Regions from separate parts of the Mesorhizobium sp. WSM4840 genome, predicted to be linked through region 1. Evidence: riboswitches for the same ligand, from Rfam matches in the RefSeq annotation. Region 1 holds a riboswitch; the other holds the start of a gene.
The links. Region 1 has a riboswitch for cobalamin ahead of AC0L3I_RS05675 (aromatic ring-hydroxylating oxygenase subunit alpha). Riboswitches for the same ligand answer to the same signal wherever they lie in the genome.
Positions count from the first base shown of each region.

Region 2: another riboswitch for cobalamin. It lies ahead of AC0L3I_RS08805 (DUF1636 family protein); the one in region 1 lies ahead of AC0L3I_RS05675 (aromatic ring-hydroxylating oxygenase subunit alpha).

Region 1 is NZ_JBVVQD010000002.1:476,458-483,504, forward strand. Features, by position in the region: gene AC0L3I_RS05655 (ABC transporter ATP-binding protein) at 1-508, shown strand, start outside; gene AC0L3I_RS05660 (DUF680 domain-containing protein) at 594-953, opposite strand; gene AC0L3I_RS05665 (DUF680 domain-containing protein) at 919-1,143, opposite strand; gene AC0L3I_RS05670 (DUF680 domain-containing protein) at 1,265-1,468, opposite strand; cobalamin riboswitch at 1,990-2,190, shown strand; gene AC0L3I_RS05675 (aromatic ring-hydroxylating oxygenase subunit alpha) at 2,406-3,653, shown strand; gene AC0L3I_RS05680 (FAD-binding oxidoreductase) at 3,677-4,792, shown strand; gene AC0L3I_RS05685 (FAD-binding oxidoreductase) at 4,805-5,551, opposite strand; gene AC0L3I_RS05690 (molybdopterin-dependent oxidoreductase) at 5,548-6,159, opposite strand; gene AC0L3I_RS05695 (PDZ domain-containing protein) at 6,268-6,498, opposite strand; partial or broken gene AC0L3I_RS05700 (MBL fold metallo-hydrolase) at 6,937-7,047, opposite strand, start outside.
Region 2 is NZ_JBVVQD010000004.1:254,643-261,689, forward strand. Features, by position in the region: gene AC0L3I_RS08795 (cobaltochelatase subunit CobN) at 1-1,331, opposite strand, end outside; gene cobW (cobalamin biosynthesis protein CobW) at 1,350-2,387, opposite strand; gene AC0L3I_RS08805 (DUF1636 family protein) at 2,384-2,818, opposite strand; cobalamin riboswitch at 2,857-3,061, opposite strand; gene AC0L3I_RS08810 (winged helix-turn-helix domain-containing protein) at 3,091-4,290, opposite strand; gene AC0L3I_RS08815 (NADH-quinone oxidoreductase subunit A) at 4,627-4,992, shown strand; gene AC0L3I_RS08820 (NuoB/complex I 20 kDa subunit family protein) at 4,983-5,564, shown strand; gene AC0L3I_RS08825 (NADH-quinone oxidoreductase subunit C) at 5,573-6,172, shown strand; gene AC0L3I_RS08830 (NADH-quinone oxidoreductase subunit D) at 6,182-7,047, shown strand, end outside.

The sequences.
Region 1 (7,047 bases):
CGACCGCATCGTCGTGCTCAAGGAGGGCCACATCGAGCAGGTCGGCACGCCGATGGAGCTCTACAAGAGACCCGGCAATCTGTTCGTCGCCCAGTTCATCGGCTCGCCGGCCATGAACATCCTGCCGGCGACGATCGACAAATCAGGCGACCCGACCATCGTCAGTCATGTCGGCGGGCGCAAGGCGACGGTGCCGATCGCCACGCCGGCGTCCGCGAAGGGTGCTTCGGTCAGCTTCGGCGTGCGGCCGGAGGATCTGATGATCGCCACCGGCGCCGATTATCTTTTCGAGGGAACGGTGGATTATGTCGAGCAGCTCGGCGAGGTCCAACTCGTCTATGTCGACATCGGCCGCGCCGACCTGCCGCTGGTGACCAAGCTGCCAGGCAATGTCGAAGTCAAGCGCGGCGCTGCGTTGCGGTTGAATGCCGATCCCGGCGACCTGCATATTTTCGACGCCGACGGACATTCCTTCACACTCCACATGGCGGAAGCAAAGGCAGCCTAACTACTGGATCAGGCAGTTTGGCGAAGGCAAAAACAAGAGCGGCGGGCAAGGCCCGCCGCTCTTGTGCATTGCATTCAGGTCGCTGTTAGCGGCCGAACAGGTTCCGGTCGCTGCCCTGCGGGGCGGACTTCTGTATGTCGCCCGAGGAATTGATCAGCTTGTAAACCAGCGAGCCGGTATTGCCTACCGAAGACGTCTGCGTGTTGTCGACGTTGACGGTCGCCTGCTTGTTGATGTCGGTTCCGCCAACTTTGTCGTTGCGGGCATAGGCGCTGCCGGCAGCAATCAAAAGTGCCGCAGCGGTGAGAACGATCTTCTTCATTTCAGTAATCCTGGATTCTCGTATCCCATCAGCGCGGCGGCCGCGGTCTTTGTGAAAGACAATGCCGCCGCTGCTGTTGGGATCGACATTAGTTGTTGCCGAAGAGGTTACGGTCGCTGCCATTGACGGGCTTCTCGTCAGCCGGAACCGGATTCTGCGCCGAAGCCGAATTCTGAATCGAAGCCGTGTACGAGCCGTTGTCGACCGCAGCGGCCGGCTGGTTGGCGCCGTTCGATCCAAAGTTGTCGCTGCCGGCAAAAGCGCTGCCGGAGACAGCCAGGATGGCGGCGGTGGCAAGAATGATCTTCTTCATTTCTAGTACTCCTGAATTTTTCAGATCCCGAGCGGCGGACTGGCCGCTTTGTCTTGTTGTTTGACCATGATCTTTTACGAAAACCGGTTTCCACTTCGGGATCATGGTCTGGGATCAGCTGTTAATTGTTGCCGAAAAGGTTGCGGTCGGCGCCCTGGTCGACGGGCTTTTCAGCGTGAGCCGACTTCTGAATGGAAGCCGTATACGAACTGTCGACCGAGGCGGTCGGCTGATTGGCGCCGTTGGACCCATAATGGTCGCTGCCAGCAAAGGCGCTGCCGGTGATGGCCAGAACGGCGACGGCAATAAGAGCAATCTTTTTCATTTTTGGAACTCCAGTATCTTTAGTTTTCCGTCCGTCTAGCGGCGTGTCTTGGGAGGAATTCGCGTCGTCCGGACAGCCCCGATGTGGGAAGGCCATCCGGCAGATTCCAATCACGAAGTTGTTCCGTGTGGACCAAGAATCTACACCTTGAAATTGTACCAGGGGCTTCTATCGTCATTGCTTTCTGTTTTGTTTTCAAAGGTTTAGGACAAAGAGGCTAATCGACCATTTGACGGATTGCCGGACCTGCGTTCACAGCGTCATGCACGCATTGTCAACAGAAACGAACCGTTCGGTTCGATTTTAGAAGCGGCTTAAAAAGCCGGTGCTGAGTTGTTGTCGAATCGTTAACCATTTCGGCGCCCTGCAATGGTCAATCCGGCACGCTTTCAGGACCGGCAGCGCTCGCAGCAGGCGCAAATTTCACCTTCCTCAAATCCCGGCCCACAGGTTTCGCCGGCAGTGTCGCGCCGCATGGATACGATGTCGCTTTCATGCGGACAGTCAGCCGGCCGTCATGATTAGATCACGCCATCTCAGGTGCCGCTTGGTGACGACGAAGCGGAGAATTGGGAAGCCGGTCAGAACCCGGCGCTGCCCCCGCAACGGTGGTGGAGTTCAAGTCGCAACGGGAGACCACTGGGCCCAAGCCTGGGAAGGTGTCGCGATGGTCCGCAAGGACACTCCAGAGCCCGGAAACCAGCCCGAGATTTCTAGACTCGACTGATCGCGGTGGGCGGTCAAGAGGTGGATAGTGCATGCCCGGCCCTGTCGCCGGCTTGCGGCCGATCCTCCCTCCATCACCACCAGTTCAGTCTTTGGAGCGACATGCGTCCATTTGGACGCACAACGTACGCTCCAAGACTTTGAATTGCGCATCGTGCTTTCCGAAATCGATTCCGATTTCGGGCCGATGCGACGGCTATGAGGACAGGACATGGATGCGCGCAACGACATGCTGAGGCTCTTGCACGGCCGCAGGGAAGGCTACTCGCTCGAGCAGCCCTTCTACACCGATCCCGATTTCTTCAAGCTCGACATGGAGCTGATCTGGTATCGCGACTGGCTGTTCATCGGCCACGATTGCGAGTTGCCGAAGCCGGGCAGCTACATCACCGCGCAGATCGGCGACTATCCGGTCGTGCTGGTCCGCGACCAGCAAGGCAAGATCAACGCCTTCCACAATTCCTGCCGGCATCGCGGCAGCCGCGTCTGCAACGCCGACAAGGGTACGGCGGCGAAGCTCGTCTGCCCCTATCACCAATGGACCTACGAGCTGGACGGCAGGCTCTTGTTCGCGAGGCAGATGGCGGACGGCTTCGACAAGAGCCAGTTCAGCCTGAAGCCGGTGGCTTGCGAAAGCATCAGTGGCTACATCTTCATCTGCCTGGCCAAGGAGCCCGCCGATTTCGCGCCGATGCGCGCCATGATCGAGCCTTACCTCCTGCCGCACCGGCTGCGCGAGGCAAAAATCGCCTTCGAATCGACCATCGTCGAGAAGGGCAACTGGAAGCTCGTCTGGGAGAACAACCGCGAGTGCTACCATTGCGCCGGCAACCATCCGGAACTGTGCAAGACATTCCCGGAAGCGCCGACCGTCACCGGCGTGCAGGGCGCCGACAGCGATCCGGAGATGCTCGCGCACTGGGCGAAATGCGAGGCGGCGGGCCTGCCGAGCAAGTTCCGCATCGATCCGGCCGGGCAGTATCGCGCCACCCGCGCCCCGCTGCTGCGCGATGCCGTCAGCTACACGATGACGGGAAGACGTGCGGTGAAGAAGAACCTCTCCGACGACGTTTCGACCGACGGTATCGGCTCGCTGCTGCTCTATCACTATCCGACGACCTGGAACCATATCCTCGGCGATCATGCGGTCACCTTCCGCGTGCTGCCGATCAGTGCCACGGAAACGGCCGTCACCACCAAATGGCTTGTCCACAAGGACGCGGTCGAAGGCGTCGACTACGACCTCGCCGATCTCACCCATGTCTGGACCGAGACCAACGACCAGGACCGCCGCATCGTTGAGGAAAACGCCTTCGGCATCCTGTCGCCGGCCTATGAGCCCGGCCCCTATTCGGAACTGCATGAGGGCGGCGTCATCCAGTTCGTCGAATGGTACGCCTCCTTCATCGGGCCGCGCCTTGCCGAGGGCGGGCGGCCGGCGTTGCGCAGCGTCGCCTGAGCGAGGCCAAGGGGATGAATACGATGACGGACCTCGGCCTCTACCGCCATCTCGACGAGATGGCGCCCTGGAACGACAGGCTCCAGGTGCTGGAAGTCATCGGCGTCAGTGACGAGGCGCCTGACGTGAAGACCTTCACCTTCCGCTCCGACAACCAGACCTGGTTCCGCTACAGACCGGGGCAGTTCGTGACGCTGGAACTGCCGACCACCGAGGGCCCGTTGATGCGGACCTATACGCTGTCGTCCTCGCCGTCGCGGCCGTTCTCGATCGCGGTGACGGTGAAAGCACAGCCCGGCAGCCTCGGCACACGCTGGATGTTCGACAATCTGAAGCCCGGTGTTCACGTGAAGGCCTATGGGCCGTCGGGCAACTTTTCGCTGCACAGCCATCCCGCGGCCAGATATCTGTTCATTTCGGCCGGCTCCGGCGTGACTCCGATGATGTCGATGCTGCGCTGGCTGAACGATTGCGCGCCCTGGACAGATGTCGGCTTCGTCAACTGCGCGCGAAAGCCCGAGGAGATCATCTTCCGCAAGGAGCTCGAATTGCTCGGCAGCCGCATGCCGGGCCTGACGCTCGGCTTCATGATCGAGGAGCGGTCCAGCCGCGAGGGCTGGTTCGGCCATATGGGCCGGATCGACGCGATACGGCTGCCGCTGCTGGCGCCCGATTTTCGCGAGCGCGAAATTTTCTGCTGCGGCCCCGACCCGTTCATGCGCGCCGTGCGGCAGATGCTGGAGGCGGCCGGCTTCGACATGGCCAACTATCATCAGGAAAGCTTTGCGGCCCCAGGGGTGGAGGAAATACCGGCCCCGTTCGGTTCGCCGGCAGAGGGTGGGCCGGCAGAGGGCGGGGTCGAGATACCTACTGAGGCTGCAACGCCGATCCGCTTTTCACTTTCGGATATCGACGCCGAATGCGTTGCCGGCCAGACCGTGCTGCAGACGGCGCGCGCTTCGGGCGTGCGCATCCCGGCGGCCTGCGAGTTCGGCCTGTGTGGAACCTGCAAGGTGAAAAAGGTCTCGGGCACAGTCGAGATTAGCCACAATGGCGGCATCCTCGATCACGAGATCGATGATGGCTTCATCCTTGCCTGCTGTTCGAAACCACTGACGGCGCTCGAGATCGAGGCCTGACCGGCGAGGCGCTTAAACCCCGTAGCGTTCGGTGCGGATGAGGCTTGCCGGAACGCCGGCATCGATCAGCGCCTGGGCGGCGGCCGACACGAAGGCATTCGAGCCGCAGACAAAGGCGAACCTTGGCGGCGCGGGCAGCCGCACCATCGATTGCTCTATCATCACAACGTCGATCCGCCGCGAATAGTCCGCCGGGCGCCGGGCCGGCTCGCGGGTCAACGCCAACACCAGATCGAAGCCGTCCCGGCGATCATGGAAGTCGATCAGTTCGTCGCGAAAGATCACCTCGTCCCAGATCCGTGCGGAAAACACCAACGCCGCGGGCACCGTCGATTTGCGCGCGGCACGATGGCGGATCATCGCCATCAGCGGCACCACGCCGGACCCACCGCCGACCAGCAGAAGCGGGCCGCCGTCGCTGTCGGACCAGACGAAGTGGCCGCCGAGCGGTCCGCGCAGCTCGACCTCATCGCCGACCGCCGCGATATCGTGGAAGAAGGGCGAGATCTCGCCATCGTCGAGCCTTTCGATCGCCAGTTCGATCGTCTCGCCGGCGTCAGGCGCCGAGGCGATGGAGTAGGAACGGCGCGCCTGATAGCCGTCCGGCGCCGTCAGCCTGACGTCGACATGCTGCCCGGCACGATAGGCGAACGGCCGCGACGGCTCGAGGAAAAAGCTGGTGACGCGCGGCGTGCGCTTTTCGATGCGGCTGATGGTGACCGTCTGCCAAGGCGACTGCGCCGCCGGCGCGTCGCTCATGGATCGCCCGTATAGCGCTGCTCGCGCCACGGGTCGCCATAGATGTGATAACCGCGCAACTCCCAGAATCCGGGCTCGTCGCGCTCGGTAAACTGCAGCCCATTCAGCCATTTGGCCGACTTCCAGAAATAGAGATGCGGAACCAGCAGCCGCGCCGGGCCGCCGTGGTCCGGCGTGATCGGCTTGCCTTCGTAAATCAGTGCCACCATCGCCTTGCCGGCGGTGAGATCCTTCGTCGGCACGTTGGTGGTGTAGCCGTCGAAGGACAGCGCCAGCGTGAAGGCCGTTGGTGGCTCGATGCCGGCATCCGCCAGAATATCGTCGACCAGCACACCCTGCCACGCCGTGTCGAACTTGGTCCATGCGGTCACGCAATGGATGTCGCGGGTCATCTTGGTCAAAGGCAGCGCGTTGAACTCTGTCCAGTTCCACTTCTTGATCGGCCGCGGTCCGTGCTTGAGCGTGAACGACCAGTCCTCGGTGCTCACGCGCGGCGTCGGCCCGGCCGACAGCACCGGAAACCCTTGCTCGAGATACTGCCCCGGCGGGATACGCGCATCCGTATCCGTCGGGGGCTTTCGTCCTGAAAAGAAGCCGCGGGTGACCATCGGGAAATCCGTTTAAATCAGGCCGTCTGCCAGCCTTCCCCAGTCTTCTCGAAGATGCTCTGGTGGGCAACCATAATTTTGGCTGCAACCTCGCGGCAATGCGCCGCTTCAGCCACTGGCGAAGGGCACGGCGACGAACATCTGCGCGTCGCCGCGTTCGACGAGCAGGAGCACGGACTTCTTTCCGAATTTCCCGACCAGCGCAATCGCCTGGTCCGCCTGCGGCGCCTGATTGACGGCGACGATGATGTCGCCGGGCTGCATACCGGAAGCCGAGGCCGTCTTGTCAGGATTGACGCTCTCGACCAGCGCGCCGCGCTGGTTGTGCGTCAGATTCATCGCTTGTCGGACATTAGGAGTGACGTCCGTCGGGCCGAGGCCGATCGCAGGAGCACGAAGGCCCTGCTGTGCGGACGGTGTGTCTGAGTCGCCCACCGATGCCGTCTGCACTTCGTCTCCATTGCCTCGCCTGGCAGGCAGCCGACCGGATCGACAGCCCCGCATCCAGGGCGGAGATCGCGGTTTCTAGATGATATTACGAAGATTTAATCTAACGGGTCCGTGTCGCCCGCTCGCCTGATGCGTGGCTGGAGTCGAACCCTGATGAAGGGAGGTAGCGCACGACCTGAAAAAAAACCCACCTTGCGGGTTGGCGCGATCAAGCACCATGCGGAAATTGATAACATAGCTGCCAGCACAAAGCAAGAACAAAATTGCTGACAGGGATCACGAGCTCGCATATCTTCCCGCCTCTATCCTGCCGGTCATCGAAGCCTCCTATGCGCCGATCCCGTCTGTCCGCCTGAGATAGCCGCTGGCGATTTCGCGCATCCGTTTGGCGTCGAAGCTTGGGCCATGGCCGCCATGGCCGATGCGGATCGGCAGGTC
Region 2 (7,047 bases), on a different contig from region 1:
AGGCCGACGGCGTAGCCGGTGCGGCCGGGCGCGCTTGGATAGTCGGGGATCAGGATGGCCAGCTTGCGTTCCGCGCGCGGCGTCCGCTGCAGGCGGATGAAAGCTTCGACACGGTTCGCCACCTGCGCGACGCGGTCCGGCTCCGGCCGGTTGGCGAAAGCGCGGAAGGCCAGCGCCGGATCGACCTCGCTCTCTCCCTTGAAGGAAATGGCACCGGCAAGAATGCGGCCGTCGAGTTCGGGCAGGACGACATGCATGGCCAGGTCGGCGGGCGCCAGGCCGCGCTGATTGTTTTGCCAGATATCGCGGCGTGTTGTCGCCACAATGACCTGGAATGCCGGCACGCCGGCGCGGTCGAACAGGGTTTCGACGCCGGGCTCAGCACCGGAGGCGAAGGCCGTGGCGGTGATGATCGCGGCAGGGTTTAGCGCAGCAAGCGCAGTCTCGACAAAGGCCAGCGAGACCGGATCCTTGAGGCTGGAGACGAAAATGGGGACAGGGATGATGCCACGCTGCCCGAGCGCTTCGAACAATGCGTCGATCGGCGCGACATCGGCGGCGAGCAGCATCGAACGGTAGAAGAGAATTGGCACGACGTCCCCCTCCCCCTTGAGGGGAGGGTGGCCCGAAGGGCCGGGGGGGGGGGTTGGGGGCGGGGTGGACGGTTTTTTATTCCGGCGCGCGTAAAAGCGTTTGGGCGGGTTACAGGCGCCCCCCCCCCCCCCCTGCGGCCGGACCCTCCCCTCGAGGGGGAGGGGGACGTCGCGCTCGACGATCCCCAGTCCCGGTTGATAGTAGCCGGCTTTTGGCACGCTGACAGGTTCAGCGACCGCCACACCTGATCCGGCGAGACCTGCCAGCCGATGCACCAGCGCCGTCATGTTGGCCGGGCCGCCTTCGCGAAAATAGCCCAGCAGGCCGTCGAGTTCTTCGCGCGGCAGCGTCGAGCATTCGATTAGCCGGAGATCCTCGTCGCGGCATTCGCCGGGCAGCAGCGCCAGTTTTATGCCGCGTGCGCGGGCGATCGAGGCGAGCTGGTCGCAGCCGTAGCGCCACCAGTCGTAACCGCCGAGGACGCGAACCAAAATAACCCTGGCGTGCCGGGCGACGCTGTCGATCCAGAGATCGACGGACATCGGATGGCGCAGGTCGCGCAAGGCCGCCAGCCGCATCGATGGCAGGCGATCCGCGTCCGCCTTCCACGCTGCTGCCAGCCCGGCCAGATCGCTGTCGGTGAAGGACAGCGCCACGACATCCGCAGGCGTCTGCCTGAGATCAACAGGCTCGGCGAGATCGTCGAGCGAGGCGGATGTTGTGGTGAGGATGTGCATCGCGGCTCGTGCCTGAGGTCAGCCGGCGAGAATACGCTCGATGGCCGGGCGGTTCAGCCCTTTCAGGCCGATGACGACGAGGCGCGAACGGCGCTCGTCCTCGGCGGTCCAGGCGCGGTCGTAATAGTGATTGACGCGTGGGCCGACGGCCTGCAGCAGGAGCCGCATCGGCTTGCCGCCGACCTCGACGAAACCCTTGACGCGCAGCACGTTTTCTTCCTCGGCCGCGGTGGCGACGCGCAACGCCAGCTCGTCGGGATTGGCGATCGATGGAATGTCGATGACGAACGAGTCGAAATCGTCATGCTCATGGTCGAGCTCGTCGTCGTGATGGGTCTTGCGGTTCTCGATGTCGTCCTCGACGGCAAGGCCGAGGCCGAGCAGCACAGACGGATCGACCTTACCCTGCGAGGTCGGCACGATCTTGACGGCGCGCGCGGCATGCTCGCCGATGATGGCATTGGCACGGGCCGAGCCGGCGGCGTCCATCAGGTCGCTCTTCGACAATATGATCAGGTCGGCGCAGGCGAGCTGGTCCTCGAACACCTCTTCGACCGGATCATCGTGGTCGAGCGTCTCGTCCTGCGCGCGCTGCGCCTGCAGGGCGTCCATGTCGTTGGCGACGCGGCCTTCCGCCAGCGCCGGTCCGTCGACGACCGCAATGACGCCATCGACGGTCACCCGGCTCTTGACCGTCGGCCACTGGAAGGCCTGGACCAGCGGCTTGGGCAGAGCCAGCCCGGAGGTTTCGATCAGGATATGGTCGACTTTCGGCGATAGCGACAGGATCTGGTCGAGCGCCGGGACGAAGTCGTCGGCGACGGTGCAGCAGATGCAGCCATTGGCCAGTTCGACGATGTTTTCCTCAGGGCAGGTGTCGATGCCGCATCCCTTCAGAATCTCGCCGTCGATGCCGATATCGCCGAACTCGTTGACGATGATGGCCAGCCGCTTGCCGCCGGCGTTTTCGAGCAGATGGCGGATCAGCGTCGTCTTGCCGGCGCCGAGGAAGCCGGTGACGACGGTGCAGGGCACGCGGGAGACGGAAGTGGTCATATCTGATCCTTAACAAGGTCGAGGGGAGGAATGCGGGCGACGAGGCCGCGTTTCAGGCAATCGGGCCGGCCGCGCCATGGAATGAGGCCGTCCGTCGAGGTGGCGAAGAGCTTTGCACCGGCGACCAGATCGGCGCCGCTGGTCACGGTCAGGTCGCCAAAGACATAGCTCCAGCAGCCGTCGCGCAGGATCGCGGCGCTCAGCCGGCGCTTGCAGTTGCCGAGGCATTCGACGGTGCGGATACTGATATTTTCGCCTGATACAGCGCGGCGCGTGTCTTCGGCCAACAATTCGCCGGCGCGGGGATGGCCATCGGAGCCGGTTTCGTCCCGGCAGGAGGCGCAGACGATCACGGTGACGTCGGCCAGAGCATCATCATCGCCGGACAATACGCCCGCTGTCTCAGCCGAAAAACTGCTGTCGCGTTCCAAATCAGGCTCCTTGCCCGGAAAACCCGCCAGGCGATCGGATTCTTATGTCCTAGACGGCAGGTCTCCTGGCTCGCGGGTCATCGCCTTGGTGCCGCCTTCCCGGGACCGTCCCAGTGGTTTTCGGCCTTGGCTCGTCGCTTACAGTTGCGGGGACAGCCGCGGATTTGAAATCGGGGATTTCGCACCGCATTCCCTCTTGGCTCCTCCCTTTGCCGAGAGGAGACCGTCTGAACCGGATTTAGGCTTGTGCAGGCAGTCGTGTCAACGCACGTCTACGACGCGGCAATGTCGGCGAGAGCCGAACCCAGATCACCGGCCGGCGTCACCTCGATGCGGTCCAGGCCGAGCCAACCCTGCATCAGCTTCAACTCCTCGAAGAGTTCGGCGGCGGTTTGCGGCGGGGCGCCGGGCTCGGCATAGGCGGCATGGACGCGCAGCACGCCGGCGGGGCGGTCGGCCTTGAGGTCGACGCGCGCCACGATCCTTTCGCCGAGCAGGAACGGCAGCACGTAATAGCCGTATTGGCGCTTTTCGGCCGGGGTGTAGATCTCGATGCGATAGCGGAAGTTGAACAGTCTTTCCGTGCGCGCTCGTTCGAAGACGACGGGATCGAACGGCGCAAGCAAGGCGCGCGCCTCGATCTTGCGCGGAAAACGGGCATCCCTGTGAAGATAGGCTGTTTTGTCCCAGCCTTCGACGCGAACCGGCAAAAGATCACCTGCGTCGACCAGTTCCTCAATGCGGCCCTTGATGTCGGCGGGAGAGAGACGGAAATAGTCGCGCAGGTCGCCCGCTGTCGCGACGCCGTGGGCGCGGGCGGAAATGCGCAGCAATTCGCGGTGCGCATCTTCCGGGGAGGGCACCGGCAAAGCAAGTACTGCCGGCGGCAGCACGCGCTCCGGCAGATCGTAAAGCCGCTCGAAGCCACGACGCGACGCCGTGGTGATACGGCCGGCCCAGAACAGCCATTCGAAAGCGTGCTTGGCATCGCTCCAACCCCACCAGCCGCCGTTTCCCTTCTGGCCTTCGAGGGCGGATGCGGCGACCGGCCCTCGTTCGACGACCTCGCGATAAATGTCTTCAATGTAGGCGGCGCGTTCGCGGCCCCACTTGGCCAGTCCGTTATACATTTCCTCGCCACGTTCGGCCCGCTCCATGCGCCAGCGCATCAGCGGATAGGTTTCGACCGGCAGAAAGGAGGCTTCGTGCGCCCAATATTCGAAGACCGTGCGCTTGCGCGTCACGGCGGCGTTATCGAGCAGCGCAAGCGGGTAGGGGCCAAGCCGCGAATAGAGCGGCATATAATGGGCGCGCACCACCGCGCTGACGGAATCGATCTGCAGCAGGCCGGTCCGGCCAAGCACACGGGCCAGATGGCGGCGATCGGGCGTGCTGTTAGGGCGAGGATCGGCAAACCCCTGTGCGGCAAGCGCGATGCGCCGGGCCATGGCGAGCGAGATTTTTTCCTTCATGCAGACGGCACTCTGTCGGCGTTCGACCAAGGTTGGGGGCGAATGATTCCGCGTCATGCTAGCAGGGTTTTGTCGGCATCTATGTCAGGAGAGAAAACTGGAGTAAAAAGTGAAGGAACTCAAACAGGAGTGGATCAGACCAGTTTATCCGGATATGCTGCCCAGCACCGTGTTTTGAACAAGGTTTGACTTGCTTCGCCGAAAGCCCTGCGCTAACCCTCGCCGCGTTGCAGCATAGAGCCCCCTAAAACGGTTCAGTGGTTAAACTGTCACGCTTCCGCAAGTGGGTCCGGTGCTGTAATCAGAGTGGATTGGCCGCCAACGGAAAGCTGCAGCATGAACGCATTGTTGAGTTCGTACCTGCCCATCGTCCTGTTTATCGGCGTGGCGCTGGTCGTCGGCCTGGCGCTGCTTGCCGCACCCTTCCTGGTGGCCTACCGCAACCCAGATCCGGAAAAGCTTTCCGCTTATGAGTGCGGCTTCAACTCGTTCGATGACGCCCGCATGAAGTTCGATATCCGCTTCTACCTGGTGTCGATCCTGTTCATCATCTTCGATCTGGAAGTGGCCTTCCTGTTTCCGTGGGCCGTGTCTTTCAGCCAGATCGGCATGCTCGGTTTCTGGTCGATGATGGTGTTTTTGGCGGTGCTGACCATCGGCTTTGCCTATGAATGGAAGAAAGGAGCGCTGGAATGGGATTGAGCGACAATTCCGGCACGCTCGTCGCGCCGAAGCCAAAAGGCATTCTCGACCCCAGCACCGGAAAGCCGGTGGGGGCGAATGATCCCTTCTTCCTCGAGATCAACGACGAGCTTGCCGACAAGGGCTTTCTCGTAACCTCGACCGAGGCGCTGATCACCTGGGCCCGCAGCGGCTCGCTGATGTTTATGACCTTTGGTCTTGCCTGCTGCGCGGTCGAGATGATCCACACCTCGATGCCGCGCTATGACAGTGAGCGTTTCGGAGTCGCACCGCGCGCGTCTCCGCGCCAGTCGGACATCATGATCGTCGCCGGCACGCTGACCAACAAGATGGCGCCGGCGCTGCGCAAGGTCTACGACCAGATGCCTGAGCCGCGCTACGTCATCTCGATGGGCTCCTGCGCCAATGGCGGCGGCTACTACCACTATTCCTATTCGGTGGTGCGCGGCTGCGACCGTGTCGTGCCGGTCGACATCTACGTGCCCGGCTGTCCGCCGAGCGCGGAAGCGCTGCTCTACGGCATCCTTCTGCTGCAAAAGAAGATCCGCCGCACCGGCACGATCGAGCGGTGAGCGGGATGATGAGCCTGAATGAACTCTCGACCTATCTCGGCGAGAAGCTGAGCGGCCGGATCGGCGATGCAGTGTTTGCCTATGGCGAACTCACCATCTCGGTCGAGCCGCAGGATCTGATCGAGGTGGTGAGCTTCCTGCGCGACGATCCAAAATGCCAGTTCATCTCGATCATCGACGTCTGCGGCGCCGATTATCCATCGCGGGCCAAGCGATTCGACGTTGTCTATCACCTGCTGTCGCCGAAGCAGAATGTTCGCATCCGGCTCAAGGTGCAGGCGGACGAAGAGACTGTGGTGCCATCGATCACCAGTGTGTTTCCGGGCGCCGACTGGTTCGAACGCGAAACCTACGATCTCTATGGCGTGCTGTTTTCGGGTCATCCCGATCTCAGGCGGATTCTGACCGATTACGGCTTCGAGGGTCATCCGCTGCGCAAGGATTTCCCGCTGACCGGTTTCGTCGAGGTGCGCTACGACGACGAGGCCAAGCGGGTCATCTACGAGCCGGTCGAGCTCAAGCAGGAATTCCGCAATTTCGATTTTCTCTCGCCATGGGAAGGGACGGACTACGTTCTGCCGGGCGACGAGAAAGCCAAGACGAATTGAGACGCCAGAATGGCTGAAACCTCCGTCCGTAATTTTAACATCAACTTTGGACCTCAACACCCTGCAGCGCATGGTGTTTTGAGGCTGGTTCTTGAGTTGGACGGCGAAGTCGTCGATCGCGTCGATCCGCATATCGGACTGTTGCATCGCGGCACTGAAAAGCTGATCGAAGCCAAAACCTATCTGCAGGCCGTGCCCTATCTCGACCGGCTCGACTATTGCGCGCCGATGAACCAGGAGCATGCCTTTGCGCTGGCCGCAGAGCGGCTGCTCGGTATCGAGGTGCCGAAGCGCGGCCAGCTGATCCGCGTGCTCTATTGCGAGATCGGCCGCATCATGTCGCACATCCTCAATGTGACGACGCAGGCGATGGATGTCGGCGCGCTGACGCCGCCGCTGTGGGGCTTCGTCGAGCGCGAAAAACTCATGGTATTCTATGAGCGGGCCAGTGGCTCGCGCATGCATGCAGCCTATTTTCGGCCCGGCGGCGTCCACCAGGACCTGCCGCAGCAGCTGGTCGAGGATATCGGCAACTGGATCGATCCGTTCCTGAAATCGCTCGACGACCTCGACGCACTGCTGACCGGCAACCGCATCTTCAAGCAGCGCAATGTCGATATCGGCATCGTCTCGCTGGCCGACGCCTGGGCCTGGGGCTTTTCGGGCGTCATGGTGCGCGGCTCCGGCGTCGCCTGGGATCTGCGCAAGTCGCAGCCTTACGAATGCTATGCCGAGATGGATTTCGACATTCCAATCGGCAAGAACGGCGACTGCTTCGACCGTTACCTCGTGCGCATGGAAGAGATGCGCCAGTCGGCGAAAATCATGCGCCAGTGCGTCGACCTGCTGCTCGGCAAGGAAGGCACGGGGCCGGT